4 regions of the Streptomyces sp. NPDC058401 genome follow, and region 1 is predicted to be linked to each of the others. Evidence: riboswitches for the same ligand, from Rfam matches in the RefSeq annotation. Region 1 holds a riboswitch; each other region holds the start of a gene.
What was found. Region 1 has a riboswitch for cobalamin ahead of ACFWNV_RS10180 (ribonucleoside triphosphate reductase). Riboswitches for the same ligand answer to the same signal wherever they lie in the genome.

Region 1 (3,401 bases):
CATCGACGGGTTCACCCTCGACCTGCTCTCCCTGACGGGGAAGAACCGGGAACGCTGCAACCTGCTGATGGAAGCCGCCCGTTCGGTGGATCCGGGCTTCAAGGTCATGCTGATGCCGGACATGACCTCCCTGGGCACCGACGACCCGGCCGTGCTCGCCGACCTCCTCGCCGAACTCGGCAGGGCCCCGGCGGCCCACCGGCTCCCCGACGGACGGCTGGTCGTCTCGCCGTTCAAGGCGGAGGAGAAGAGCGTCGCCTGGTGGACCACGGTCATGGACATCCTGAAGTCCCGGCACGGCATCCGTACCGCCTTCGTCCCCCTCTTCCTCGACTTCGGGGCGCACAGCGGCGAGTTCGGGCCGATCAGCTACGGATTCTCCGAGTGGGGCAGCCGCAGCTACGTCGGCCAGGAGAGCTCCACGCGCGACGTGCGGCGCGCCCACGCCGCGGGCAAGATCTGGATGCAGCCCGTATCGGTCCAGGACGCCCGCCCCAACCAGGGCATCTACGACGAGGCGGGCAACACCGCGACCCTGCGCGCCACATGGAACCGCGCCATCGAGGACGGGGCCGACTGGGTCCAGCTCACCACGTGGAACGACTACAGCGAGGGCAGCCAGTTCGCGCCCTCCCTGCACAACGGCCACGCCTACCTGGACCTTTCCTCGTACTACCTCACCCGGTTCAAGACCGGCGGCTGGCCGAAGATCGTCCGCGACACGCTGTACCTGAGCTCGCGCACCCAGTTCGCCGCCGCGGACCCGAGCGGCGCCCAGTCCCTCGTGATGGCGCTGCGCGGCGGCAGCGCCGCGGCCCGGGACACGGTGGAGGTGCTGAGCTTCCTGACCGCGCCCGCGAGCATCCGTACGGCCGTGGGCGCGGCCGGGGACACGCACGCGGCCCCGGCCGGGGTCCACGCCGAACTGCTGCCCCTGGCTCCGGGCACCGGCTCGGCGTCCGTGGTCCGCGAAGGCAAGGCCGGGGCCCGGGTGGAGCTGCGCTACCGGGTGGACCGCACGGTGGAGGTGCAGGACCTCCAGTACTACGCCGCCACCAGCGGCCGGAGCTGAGCACGCGGGGCCCCGGCGCGATCCGCCGGGGTCCGGCGCGGTCCCGGGGCTCCGGCACCGTTCCGCAGGGGCTGAAGTCCCGTGGCTCGGGACCTTCGTCACCCCATATGTAGTGGTGGCCTTCAGCTCTCACATCTATATGTAGTGTTGGCCTTGCCGGTTCGGCGGGGCCTCTCCCCGACCGAGGCAACAGGGAACCCGGTGGGAATCCGGGACTGCCCCGCAACGGTGAGTCCGCCACGGCGGACGAGTCCGACACCTGCCGGCAAGGGCCTTCAAGAGTGCCCGCCATTCTTCCGTGCCGAGCCTCGTGGGAGGGCTGCCGTGACTGCTGTCGTCGACGCCGTAGAGACCGTGACCGAATACCTGGACCGCCGGGACTGGCGGGTGAACGCCAACGCCAACCAGGGCTATTCGCTCGGCGGACTCATCCTCAACGCCGCCGGCAAGGTCACCGCGAACTACTGGCTGGAACAGGTCTATCCCGCCGCCGTGGCCCGCGCCCACCGCGAGGGCGACCTCCACATCCACGACCTGGACATGCTCTCCGGCTACTGCGCCGGCTGGTCCCTGCGCACCCTGCTGACCGAGGGCTTCAACGGAGTGCCCGGACAGATCGACTCCGCCCCGCCCAGGCACCTGTCCTCGGCCGTCGGCCAGATCGTGAACTTCCTCGGCACCCTGCAGAACGAATGGGCGGGCGCCCAGGCCTTCTCCTCCTTCGACACCTACCTGGCGCCCTACGTCCGCCTCGACGCGCTGACGTACGACCAGGTCAGGCAGTGCGTCCAGGAGCTCGTGCACAACCTCAACGTGCCCTCGCGCTGGGGCACCCAGACCCCCTTCACCAACCTCACCTTCGACTGGACCTGCCCCGAGGACCTGCGCGAGCAGATCCCGGTGGTCGCGGGGGAGGAGACCGGTTTCACCTACGGCGAGCTCCAGGCCGAGATGGACATGATCAACCGGGCGTACATCGAGGTGATGACCGAAGGCGACGCCGCCGGGCGGGTGTTCACCTTCCCCATCCCGACCTACAACATCACCCGGGACTTCCCCTGGGAGAGCGAGAACGCCGAGCGGCTCTTCGCGATGACGGCCAAGTACGGGCTCCCGTACTTCCAGAACTTCATCAACTCCGAGCTCGAACCCCACATGATCCGCTCCATGTGCTGCCGGCTCCAGCTCGACCTGACCGAGCTCCTCAAGCGCGGCAACGGCCTCTTCGGCAGCGCCGAGCAGACCGGCTCGCTCGGCGTGGTCACCCTCAACTGCGCCCGCCTCGGGCACCGTTACGCGGGCGACGAGCCGGGGCTGCTGGCCGAGGTGGACCGGCTGTGCGAACTCGCCAAGGACAGTCTCGAAATCAAGCGGATCACCGTCCAGGACCTGATCGACGGCGGTCTCTTCCCTTACACCAAGCGGTACTTGGGCACCCTGCGCAACCACTTCTCCACCATCGGGGTCAACGGGATCAACGAGATGGTCCGCAACTTCAGCGCGGACGCCCACGACATCACCACCCCCGAGGGCCACGCCCTCGCGGTCCGCCTCCTGGACCGGGTCCGGGCCCGGATGGTCGACTTCCAGGAGAGCACCGGCCACCTCTACAACCTGGAAGCCACCCCCGCCGAGGGCACGACGTACCGCTTCGCGAAGGAGGACCGGGCCCGCTTCCCCGGCATCCTCCAGGCCGGCACCGACGCCAACCCGTACTACACCAACTCCTCGCAGCTGCCCGTCGGCTGGACCGACGACCCCTTCGAGGCGCTGGAGCGCCAGGACGAACTGCAGGGCAAGTACACGGGCGGCACCGTCCTGCACCTGTACACCCCCGAGCGGATCCCGACGGCGGAGGCCTGCGCCAAGCTGGTCCGGCGCTCGCTGGAGACCTTCCGGCTCCCCTACCTGACGGTGACCCCGACCTTCTCCATCTGCGCGGACCACGGCTACCTGGCGGGGGAGCAGCCGAACTGCCCCACCTGCGGGGCGGCGTGCGAGGTCTGGACCCGGGTCATGGGCTACCACCGCCCCGTGTCCTCCTTCAACATCGGCAAGAAGGGCGAACACGCCGAGCGCGTCCACTTCAAGGCGACGGTGTGAGCGCCGCAGCGGCCGGCGGGGCGAGCGAAGGCGTGAGCGCCACCGCGCAGCCGGACGGGGTCATCCGCATCGGCGGCTGGTCCCGGCTGTCCACCTGCGACTGGCCCGGCCGGCTGGTCACCACCGTCTTCTGCCAGGGCTGCCCCTGGCGGTGCGGCTACTGCCACAACCCCGGTCTGCTGCCCGCCCGGGCCCCCGCCGCCGTCTCCTGGGACGAGGTGCTCGG
Region 2 (3,401 bases), on a different contig from region 1:
TGTACTGGTTGGCGATCAGGAAGTCGATCGGGGTCTTGCCGTTGGCGGTGAGGAAGTCGCCGGTCTGCGGGTTGATGCCGCAGGCGTTCAGGCCCGCCACGCCCCAGCCGTTGGAGCTGGTGTTGACTCCGTACAGGGAGTTGAAGGCGCCGGTGGTGGCGGCCAGCTTGCCCTTGAGGAAGTTCTTGGCCTGCACGACGTCCGCGTCCGTGTTGGGGACGCCGGAGACGCAGAGGGCAGCCATCGCGGCGCCCGTCATGTCGACGTCGCCCGCGGAGTTGAGGACGGTGGGGTTGCCCTCGGCCTTGTTGTAGGTCCAACCGCCGTCCACGTGCTGGTTGGCGCGGATGCGGGTGACCATGGAGTCGGTGAGCGCCTGCGGGATGCGGTGGGCGCCGCCCTGGGTCTTGGCCCCGCGCAGCGAAAGGGCCGCGAAGACCGTGCCGTTGAAGTTTCCGGACGGGCCGAAGTAGCCCGCCTCGGCCGTCTGCCAGTAGGAGTAGACGTTCGCGACGAGGTTGCGCGAGGCCGAGACGCGGGCCGGGTCGATGCCTGCCGCGTAGGCGTTCAGGGTGCCGCGCTCGTAGTCGGTGACCACCGGAGAGGCCTGCGGCCAGGCCGCCGTGGAGAGCAGGTTGCGGTAGACCGTGCGGGCGTTCTTCGTGGTGTCGCCGCCCGGGTAGACGTCGACGACGGCCGTACCGGCGGCGGCGAAGGCGCTGAACGCCCATTCGTTGGACAGCCCGGACCCGGCGTACGAACCGTCCGCCGCCTGGAGCGACTTGAGGTAGGTGACGCCGTTCGTCTTGGACGTGGCGATCTGCGCCGGGCTGGAGGTCGCGGAGGCGGGCAGTGCGGTGAGGACGAGGGCGCCGAGCGCGGCGGGCACCGCGAGCGCGAGGCGGCGGGAGGTACGGGGACGGGACATGGCCTGCTCCTGGAATCGGCGAACGCCGGCCACCGCCTGAGCACGCCCGCACGTCACCGCACACGAGCACGGCCGGGGCATGGTCGGAGGGCCGCCGTCCGGAACGCGTGGTACGGCTTCCTGTAGTGCATCGCCGCTTGGGCATTCGGGCTCGGAACGGCCCCCGCCGTCCCACACCGCTGCGCGTCAGCTCCGGCTTCGCACCGGATTCCCCCACGTGGCAGCCCAGGACGCTACCGGAGTGATCAAGGCTCCGCCAGCCACCCGGAGGGCGGGCAGCCGCCGGACCCGCGCCGGTGCCCGGGTGAGCGCCCCGTGAGACTCACGCCACCTTGACGCGTCACCGACATCCGTGTTGCACTCCGGCTGATAACTGCTCAGTACCAGGGGAAGCCGGTCGAATTCCGGCGCTGACCCGCAACCGTAGGCCCGGGGCGTCCCGGGTGAGCCGGAATGCCTGGGGCTGGGTCACAAGTACGAAGAACGCCGTCGCGGACTGCGGTGTGGTCGTCGCAGCCTCCCCATGGCCCATGAGCCCTGCGGGGGCGCATCGCCACGTACCCGGCCGCCCGGCAGAGACGAGGGCCGCGGTGGGGACCGAACAGCAGGCGCAACGGCGTGCGGGAACGAGACGGCGGTTCCTCTCCCTCGTGACCGCGTCCTTCCTGACGCTCGGTGCGGGAGTGGCCTTCCTCACGGTTCCCACCTCCGCGAACGCCGATCCGATCGAGCAGTGCACGGCCACCAACGGCGCCGTCGTCGCCGTGGACTTCGGCCCCTTCGGCGGCAAGGTCGAGCGCGGCTGCGACACCACCCCCACCACCGGCTACGAGCTGCTGCACACCGGCGGCTTCACCACCGAGGGCACCGTCCACGACGGTGACGGATTCATCTGCCGGATAGGCAACGGCTCCTTCAACTCCGGTACGCAGTACCCCACTCCGGCCAAGGAGGACTGCGTCCTCACCCCGCAGGCCACCGCCTACTGGTCGTACTGGACCGCCTCCCCCGGCCAGAAGAGCTGGACCTACAGCTCGCTCGGCGCCATGTCCCGCACCCCGCAGCCCGGCGATGTGGACGCCTGGGTCTACGGCGGCACCGACGTCGGGGGCACCTCGGGCAGGCCCGGATTCTCCCCGGACGACGTGCGCGCCGGGGGAGGTTCCACCCCCGATCCGACCGTGCCGACGGCCCCGCCCACCGTGCCCGCGGGGTCGGTCGACGTCGCCGCGGCCGCCCGCTGGGTCACCGGGAAGCTGACGGACGGGGAGCGCGTCGTCGACGAGGGCGCCACCACCCCGAACCATTTCCTCACCACCGAGGCCGTGTTCGCCCTGAAGGCCGGCGATCCGCAGAGCCCGGCGGCCAAGAAGGTCGCGGGCTTCCTCGCCGCACCCGCGCAGACCGATGCGTACGCCTACCCGGCCGGCAAGGACAAGATCCCCGACGCCACCGCGGCCGCCCGGCTCGCGCTCGTCGCCGAGGCCACCGGCAAGGACCCCCGCGCCTTCGGCGGTCACGACCTGCTCGGCGACCTGCTGACGTACGTCTGCCCGCGCGACATCGGTGACGGCGAGAACATCGAAGGCTGCCTGACCAGGGGGGACTTCCGCACCACCGGCCAGTCCGAGGCCCAGGCCATGGCCGTCATCGCCCTGCTGAACGGAGGCGTGACACCGCCGGGGGACGCCGTGAACCGGCTGACCGGGCTCCAGTGCGAGGACGGCGGCTTCACCTCCATCCTCATCCGCGCCGGCGAATGGTGCGACAGCGACGCGAACTCCACCGGGCTGATCACGCTGGCCCTCAAGCGGGCCGGCGGTCACGACGCGGCCGTGCAGAAGGCCCGCGGCTGGCTCAAGAAGTCCCAGCTGGCGACCGGTGCTTGGCCCTCCGCCTCGTACCTGACGACCGGCAGCCCGGCCTCCACCGCCTGGGCCGCCCAGGCCCTGCGCGCCCTCGGCGACGGGGCCTTCGCGGACGCGGGCGTCTCCTGGCTCTCCCGGCACCAGTTCCCGGGGGCCGGTTTCGGCTTCGAGGAGGACGACACCGAATCGCGGCTGTTCGCGACCGCCCCGGCCGCCGTCGCGGGCGCCAAGAGCGATCTGGTGGCGCTGACCACGAAGAAGACCACCCCGCCGACGACGCCGCCCACCACGCCGCCGGTCACTCCCCCGGTGACCCCGCCCGTCACCCCTCCGGCCGGTGACGGGCCGGACCTGCGGAAGGGCTCGGCGTACCTCGCCGACCACAGCCGTCTGATCCAGGGCCGCTACTACGAGAGCGGCCCGGGCACCGGCTTCGCCGACTACGGCCTGACCATCGACGGCGCCTACGCACTCGCGGCCACCGGCCAGGACAACTCCGCGCTGCGGGGCATCGTCGACTTCCTCGACAAGGGCGGCAAGGACGGCAAGGGACGCACCATCAACGACTGGACGCTGATCGGCACCAAGTACGCCGGCGGCGGCTC
Region 3 (3,401 bases), on a different contig from region 1:
CCGCGGCGTCGAGGAGTTCTTGGGGAACGGCCTGGGGGAAGGTGTCCTGCACCGTGGTGAACAGCTCTTCGCGGGAGCGCCCGTCCAGGGCCGCCCACACGCGCACCATGGCCTCCGTCACGCGGTAGCCGATGTCCGGGCCGGACATCCCCCACGAGTCGCAGAAGCGAACGGGGGTCACCCAGGGGCTGCGCACCGGACCGCCCGCGGCACGGCGGTCGGTGAACCCGGGGACCCGTTCGAGCGGGGCGTCCCAGCCGCCGAGGAGGGCGTGGGCCACGAGGTGCGAGACCAGCAGCAGCCGGCGGACCACGATCTGCCGGGCGGTCTGCGCGCAGGCCAGGTCGGCGGGCTGGCGCAGGGACTCCCACACGTCGTCCAGTACCTCGCCCAGCGCCGCGGAGCGGGCCGCGCGCCGCAGGTGGAACTTGCGGCCCAGGTACACGTCGCCGACGCCGCTCAGGACGCACTCCAGGGAGAGCTCCACCGCGATCAGCGAGGTCTGCAGCGCCGTGAGCGTGTCGCCCACCTGCAGTGCCCCCAGCGCGTCCTCGGCGTAGCTGTTGAGCTGGTAGGCGCTGCGGTTCATGAGGACCCGCCGGATCGTCGACCGGGCCTGCTCGGCTTCCGGCACGCCGCTGCCGTTGTCGGCCAGCACGGTGCCGATCGAGAACCGCACGGCGCGCTGGAGCTCCACATCGCTCAGACCGGTCTGCCACCGGTCGGTCGCGGTGTCGGTGTAGCCGCGGCAGATCCGCACGATGCGGTCGAGCTCCGCGTGTGACACCGGCGTCAGCTGGACGACGAACCCGTCGCGTTCGTACGACACTTCGGGGCGGGGGGCGTCGTCGGTCGTCGCCACGTAGAGGTCGATGTCCGACAGGCCGTGGCCCAGGCCCGCGGCCAGCGATCCGCTGACGAAGGCGAGCCGGACGTTGTCCCGGCCCACCGCTTCGTCCAGCACGGTTCGTGCCGCGGCCAGGTGGGCCTCGCTCAGGTGGACGTCCGGCACTGCCCGGACCGCGTTCCCCCGGGGTGTCTCCGCGCTCGTCGCGTCCCGCTCCGCCGTCTGCATCTCGCGTCCCTTCCCTGCCCGTTTCCGCCCCCGCCGTGTGTGGCCGGGGCATGAACCGAACAGTAGGAACGGGCGATCCACAGCCCGTATTCACTCGATATACGGGGGCGTGTATCGCCGGACCGGCGCGCTCGCGGCGCGCAGCCACGGGGACGGGACAGCGGGGCGGCGAGTCGGCGAGTCCGCCGGGAACGCCCGAAAGCCGCCACTGGTCAGCACGTTGTCGCGACCGTACGATGCGTGTGCCCGGTCGGACCGGGTGACAACTGAATTGCCGTGTGGCCAGGGGGAAGCCGGTGTGAATCCGGCGCTGACCTGCAACCGTGTGGGGCGCCTGCGCGCCCCGAGTCGGATAGCCCGCCATGCGGCTCGTACCGCCTCCCACTGTCACGGACTGCAGCGCGGAGCCTTGAGTCGCCGACTCGCCACAGCCTGTTCCCGCCGCATCGGGGAACGGTGCTGCAGGGCGATGCCGCAGCGGAGGGGCCCGGCTGCGCCGGCCCTGCCCGAAAGGCAACCCATGCGCCCGAACCTCGTCCGTCGCTCCCTCGTCACGACGGCCGCCCTGGGGCTCGCGCTCGCCACCGCGCCCGCCGTCGCCCACGCCAAGCCGGCACCGCACACGAACGCCCCGGTCAAGGTCAGCCTCACGGTGCAGGGCCCGGGCGGCCTGCTGTTCAAGGGGAAGATAAAGACCAAGGGGCACGACGTGACCACCCCCACCGGCGGGACGCACCCGTGCGACGGGACGAACGGCGGCGCCAACCCGAGCGCCGTGCCCACGCCGACGGCCGCGCTGGACGACGCCGCGAAGAAGAAGCACTTCACCTGGGACGGCGCCTGGTACGCCTCGTTCAGCGACTTCTCGGTGGACACGATCAAGAACGTCAGCGGTGGCGGCGTCGCCTACTGGAGCATCTCCGTCAACGGCACGCCGACCCCGGTCGGCGGCTGCCAGTTCAAGCTGAAGGCCGGCGACCAGGTCACCTACACCTGGACCTCCTTCTAGCAGGCGGCTTCCAGTGCCGTGACCGGCACGCACGGTGGGGGTGCGGCGACACCACTCGCCACACCCCCACCGTCCCTGGTCGCCTCCGGCGCACCCTCATGGCCGGAGGTCTGCCGGGCCCCTCAGACCCGGCCGTACATGTGGAACCCGCAGCCGGTCTTGCGGCCCAGCAGCCCCGCCTGCACCATCCGCCGGAGCAGCGGGGTCGCTACGGGGGCGTTCACGCTGTCACCCGCAGGGCGTGGGAGGTGCGGCGGACGAGGTGGCGGACGAGGTGGCGGGTGTAGGCCTCGGGGGTGAAGAAGGCCGGGAGTCGCACCGAGAGGGCGGTGTTCACGAAGATCTCCCTGGCTTCGAGGGGGCGTGCCCGCGGGTCCTCGGCCTCCAGGGCCGCGCATTCGGCGTCGAGGAGGTCGATGACCGTGCCCCGGTCCACGCGGTCGTGGCGGAGCCACTGCCAGATCTGGACGCGGGCGATCTCGGCGGTCGCGGCGTCCTCCATCAGGCCGTTCAGGGCCACGGCCCCGCTGCCGCGCAGCCAGGCGTCGAAGTAGCGCAGCGCCACGGCCACGTTGGAGCGGACGCCCTCCGCGGTCGGCGGAGCGGCGATCCGGCGGACGGACAGCAGGTCGGCGGCCGTGACGTCGATGTCCTCGCGCGTCCGGTCCAGCTGGTGCGGCCGGTCCCCCAGGACGTTGTCGAAGACCGCGCGGCAGACGGGGACGAGCCCGGGATGGGCCACCCAGGATCCGTCGAACCCGTCCTCCGCCTCCCGCTCCTTGTCGAGGCGGACGCCTGCGAGCGCGGCGGAGTCGGCCGCGGTGTCCTTGCTCGGGACCTGGGCCGCCATGCCGCCGATGGCGTGGGCTCCGCGCCGGTGGCAGGTGCGGACGAGCAGGTCGGTGTAGGCCCGCATGAAGGGGGCCGTCATGGTGACGGCGGCCCGGTCGGGGAGCTGGAAGTCGGTGCGGTGGCCGAAGGTCTTGATGAGGCTGAAGAGGTAGTCCCAGCGGCCCGCGTTCAAGCCGGCGCTGTGTTCGCGCAGTTCGTGGAGGATCTCCTCCATCTCGAAGGCGGCCGTGACCGTCTCGATCAGGACGGTGGCCCGTACGGTGCCGCGCGGTATGCCGAGCAGGTCCTGGGCGAGGACGAACACGTCGTTCCACAGCCGTGCTTCGTACGCGTTCTCCAGCTTGGGGAGGTAGAAGTACGGGCCGTGTCCGGCGTCGATCTGCCGCTGGGCGCAGTGGAAGAAGTACAGGCCGAAGTCGACGAGCGAGGCCGGGACGGGCCGGCCGTCGATCTCCAGGTGCTCCT
Region 4 (3,401 bases), on a different contig from region 1:
CAGGAAGCGCCACGACAGGGACGCCTCCGGTACGAGGACCCGCAGCGCGCCGTCGTAGCCGCGGCCGGCCAGCCCAGCCTGGAGCTTGGCCGCGCGGTCGAAGGCCCGTACGAAGGAGGTGGCGGCGAGCCCGGCCAGGGAGCGCCACACCGCCGCCCGGCCGGTGTGCCCGAGCCGGGCCGCCTGGGCCCGGCGGACCTGGGCCATGGAGTCGAGCAGCAGGAAGCCGATCCGGTACATGACCAGGGCCACGTCCACCACGGGGGCCGGCACCCCGGCCCGGACCAGCCGGGGCAGCACGTCGGAGACCGGGGTGGTGAAGGCGAACAGCAGCAGCCCGAGCGAGGCCGCCGAGGTGCGCAGCAGCAGTTCGGCGGCGAGCCGGGGGCCGTCGGGGGCCAGGGACACCGGTCCCGCCGGGCCGCCCACGGCGAACAGCAGGGGCAGCGCCCCGGTGAAGCAGAAGCCGAGCGGGATCCGGAAGGCCCGCCAGAGCTGCCGGCCGGCCACCCCGGCCGGGCCGAGCAGCACGGCGAGGGTGGCGGCGGCCACCAGCGGCCCGCCCGGCCAGGGCGGCAGGCACACGGCGGTGACCGTCAGCCCGATCCCGAGCAGGGCCTTCTCCAGCGGGTGCCGGCCGCGCCAGCGGCTGCTGTGCGCGGCAACGTCGATCGGCAGCACCCGGCTACGCCTCCGGGGCGGCGGCGGGAGCGGGAGCGGCAGCAGCGGCCGCCCCCTGGCGGCGGCCCTTGCGGACGCCGAAGTAGTAGGCGAGCACGCCCGCTCCCAGGGCCGCCTGCAAGGCGAACAGTGCGGACTCGATCTCGCCGGACGGGGGTTCGTAGAGAGGGGAGAACCAGGGTTCGTAGTCCGGCTTCAGCTCGGTGATCGCCGTCTCGGCCTGCGCGTCGGCGCCGGCGAAGGGCTCCTCCTTGTGATCGCCCATCCCCAGCGCGACCGGGAGGACGGCGAGCGCCGCGACCAGGAGCAGCAGCAGGGTGTTGATCTTCGCGTTCTTGGACATCCCGCTCATCAGGCCGCCGCCTTCTCTCCGGTGCGGGTGGCCGTCAGCTTCGCGACGCCCAGCCGGACCAGGTCCGACTTGCTGGACGCCATCAGCAGCCGCATCACGAGGACGGTCAGCAGCCCCTCGCTCACGGCCAGCGGGATCTGCGTGACCGCGAAGATCCCCCCGAACTTCGCGAGCGAGCCCATGAACCCGGAGGCCGGGTCCGGGAAGGCCAGGGCGAGCTGCACGCTGGTGACGCAGTAGGTGACCAGGTCGGCGAAGAAGGCGCCGAAGAACACGGTCACCATCAGCGGGGCTCCGGACTTCCGCAGCAGCCGGTAGACGGCGTACCCCGCCCACGGGCCGGCGATGGCCATCGAGAAGACGTTGGCGCCGAGGGTGGTGAGCCCGCCGTGCGCCAGCAGCAGGGCCTGGAACAGCAGGGTGATCGTGCCGAGCACCGCCATGATCGGCGGCCGGAACAGGATCGCCCCGAGCCCGGTGCCCGTGGGGTGCGAGCAACTGCCCGTCACGGAAGGGATCTTCAGGGCGGAAAGGACGAAAGTGAACGCTCCGGCCGCACCGAGGAGCAGGGTGCTCTCCGGGTTGGCCTTCACCTCGCGGGTGAGCGCGCGGACGCCGTGGACGACGAAGGGGGCGGACGCGGCGCCCCAGGCGACCGCGTGCAAAGGGGGCAGGAACCCCTCGGCTATATGCATGGGTAGGGAGACCTCTCCAGCACCTCGTGGATGGACAACGCGCCCCGGCCGGTCTCCTGGCTCACGGGTTGACGTCCATGCTCCGCCTTCCCGGGCAGCGCGGAACCTCCCGCGCAGCCCAGTGGCTTTCCCGCAGGAGTGGAGCCGGACTTCCCGATCACAGTGGCGAGGGCCGCACCGGTTTCCCACCGGTTTCCCGAACACCAAGGCCCGCTGACCCTAGTCGGCCGCGCGGACCGGTCACAACCCGCCCCAATCGCGCCATGCGGTGACCGTATTCCGCTTGTGCGTCACGCACCGTGTTCCCACCGCTACTATCGGCCTCAATAGCCCCACCTGAAAAGGGAGTTCCGCATGTCTGTGACCGCCGAAGACTGGCTGCCCCGCGTCGCCGCGCTGTTCCGCACGTACGACCTGGACGGGGACGGGCACCTCGGCCGCGAGGACCTCATCGCCTACGCCGGCCGCCTCGCCGAATGGCTCACCGAGCCCGGGGACACCCGCCGCAGGGCCGCTCTCCACGACGCCTACTCCGAGCTGTGGTCGCAGCTGCAGGCCGCATCGGACACCGACCGGGGCGGCCGGATCAGCGAGCAGGAGTTCGTCGCGGCGGCCGCGCGCGACGCCTTCGACGGCGACCGCTACTTCCGCGAGTCCACCCTGCGGGCCCTCGACGCCCTTGCCGACGCCCTGGACCGGGACGGCGACGGCCGCATCGACCGCGCGGAGTACGAGCGCCTCTTCGGGGCGACCGGCATCGACGGCTCGCTCGACGCGCTCTCCTTCGACCGGGTCGACGTCGACGGCGACGGTTCCATCAGCCGTGAGGAGCTGCGGGCCGCGGCCGTGCACCTCTACCCGCTGGCCGACCCGAGCTGGCTCACCGGAGCGAGCGGCCGCAGCGACCGCCCGCGCGGCATCGCCCTGGTCGCCCACGACGCGCGCAAGGCCGACCTGCTCGCCTGGACGGACCGCAAGGCCGCCGAGCTCAAGCCGCACCGGCTCTACGGGACCGGCACCACCGGCACCCTGATCAACCGGCGGCTCGGCCTGGACGTCGCCCCGCTGCGCAGCGGGCCGCTCGGCGGGGACCAGCAGATCGGCTCGCTGATCACCCAGGGGCAGATCGACCTGCTGGTGTTCTTCTTCGACCCGCTGGCCTCGCACCCGCACGGGGACGACGTACGGGCCCTCATCCGGCTCGCGGTGCTCGGCAACGTCCGCCTCGCCCTGAACGCGGCGAGCGCGGACGCGATGATCGAATCCCTGTGACCCCGACCCGGGCGCCGGCTCCGACGTCGGGCTGAGCCCGGACGGGCGCGGCCCGGTGGCGGCCACGGCGGTCGCCGGTGAGGCTGGGCGGGTGGCTATCGATCCCGCGCGCGACCTCGACTACTCCGACCTGACCGCCGTGTACGTCAACTGCACGCTCAAGCGGTCCCCCGAGCCCAGCAACACCGAGGGCCTGATCGGCAAGAGCCGCGCGGTGATGGAGTCGGCCGGAGCGCGGACCTCGCTCATCCGCGCCGTCGACCACGACATCGCCACCGGTGTCTGGCCCGATATGACCGAGCACGGCTGGGAGAGCGACCAGTGGCCGGTGCTCTACAGCCAGATCATGGACGCCGACATCCTCGTGCTGTGCGGCCCGATCTGGCTCGGGGACAACAGCT

Region 2: linked by a shared signal. The riboswitch ahead of ACFWNV_RS10680 (prenyltransferase/squalene oxidase repeat-containing protein) and the one ahead of ACFWNV_RS10180 (ribonucleoside triphosphate reductase) in region 1 are both predicted to bind cobalamin.
Region 3: linked by a shared signal. The riboswitch ahead of ACFWNV_RS10625 (DUF4430 domain-containing protein) and the one ahead of ACFWNV_RS10180 (ribonucleoside triphosphate reductase) in region 1 are both predicted to bind cobalamin.
Region 4: linked by a shared signal. The riboswitch ahead of ACFWNV_RS34295 (energy-coupling factor ABC transporter permease) and the one ahead of ACFWNV_RS10180 (ribonucleoside triphosphate reductase) in region 1 are both predicted to bind cobalamin.

Annotation. Positions count from the first base shown of each region.
Region 1 covers NZ_JBHXKA010000019.1:84,559-87,959, reverse strand. Annotated here, with positions in the region: gene ACFWNV_RS10185 (endo-1,3-alpha-glucanase family glycosylhydrolase) at 1-1,072, shown strand, start outside; cobalamin riboswitch at 1,213-1,354, shown strand; gene ACFWNV_RS10180 (ribonucleoside triphosphate reductase) at 1,397-3,175, shown strand; gene ACFWNV_RS10175 (anaerobic ribonucleoside-triphosphate reductase activating protein) at 3,172-3,401, shown strand, end outside.
Region 2 covers NZ_JBHXKA010000021.1:14,674-18,074, forward strand. Annotated here, with positions in the region: gene ACFWNV_RS10675 (hypothetical protein) at 1-928, opposite strand, end outside; cobalamin riboswitch at 1,068-1,142, opposite strand; cobalamin riboswitch at 1,270-1,408, shown strand; gene ACFWNV_RS10680 (prenyltransferase/squalene oxidase repeat-containing protein) at 1,519-3,401, shown strand, end outside.
Region 3 covers NZ_JBHXKA010000021.1:282-3,682, forward strand. Annotated here, with positions in the region: gene ACFWNV_RS10620 (hypothetical protein) at 1-1,075, opposite strand, end outside; cobalamin riboswitch at 1,316-1,455, shown strand; gene ACFWNV_RS10625 (DUF4430 domain-containing protein) at 1,596-2,084, shown strand; gene aceB (malate synthase A) at 2,305-3,401, opposite strand, start outside.
Region 4 covers NZ_JBHXKA010000150.1:1,698-5,098, reverse strand. Annotated here, with positions in the region: gene cbiQ (cobalt ECF transporter T component CbiQ) at 1-681, opposite strand, end outside; gene ACFWNV_RS34300 (energy-coupling factor ABC transporter substrate-binding protein) at 686-1,033, opposite strand; gene ACFWNV_RS34295 (energy-coupling factor ABC transporter permease) at 1,033-1,728, opposite strand; cobalamin riboswitch at 1,757-1,951, opposite strand; gene ACFWNV_RS34290 (methylglyoxal synthase) at 2,083-3,000, shown strand; gene ACFWNV_RS34285 (flavodoxin family protein) at 3,092-3,401, shown strand, end outside.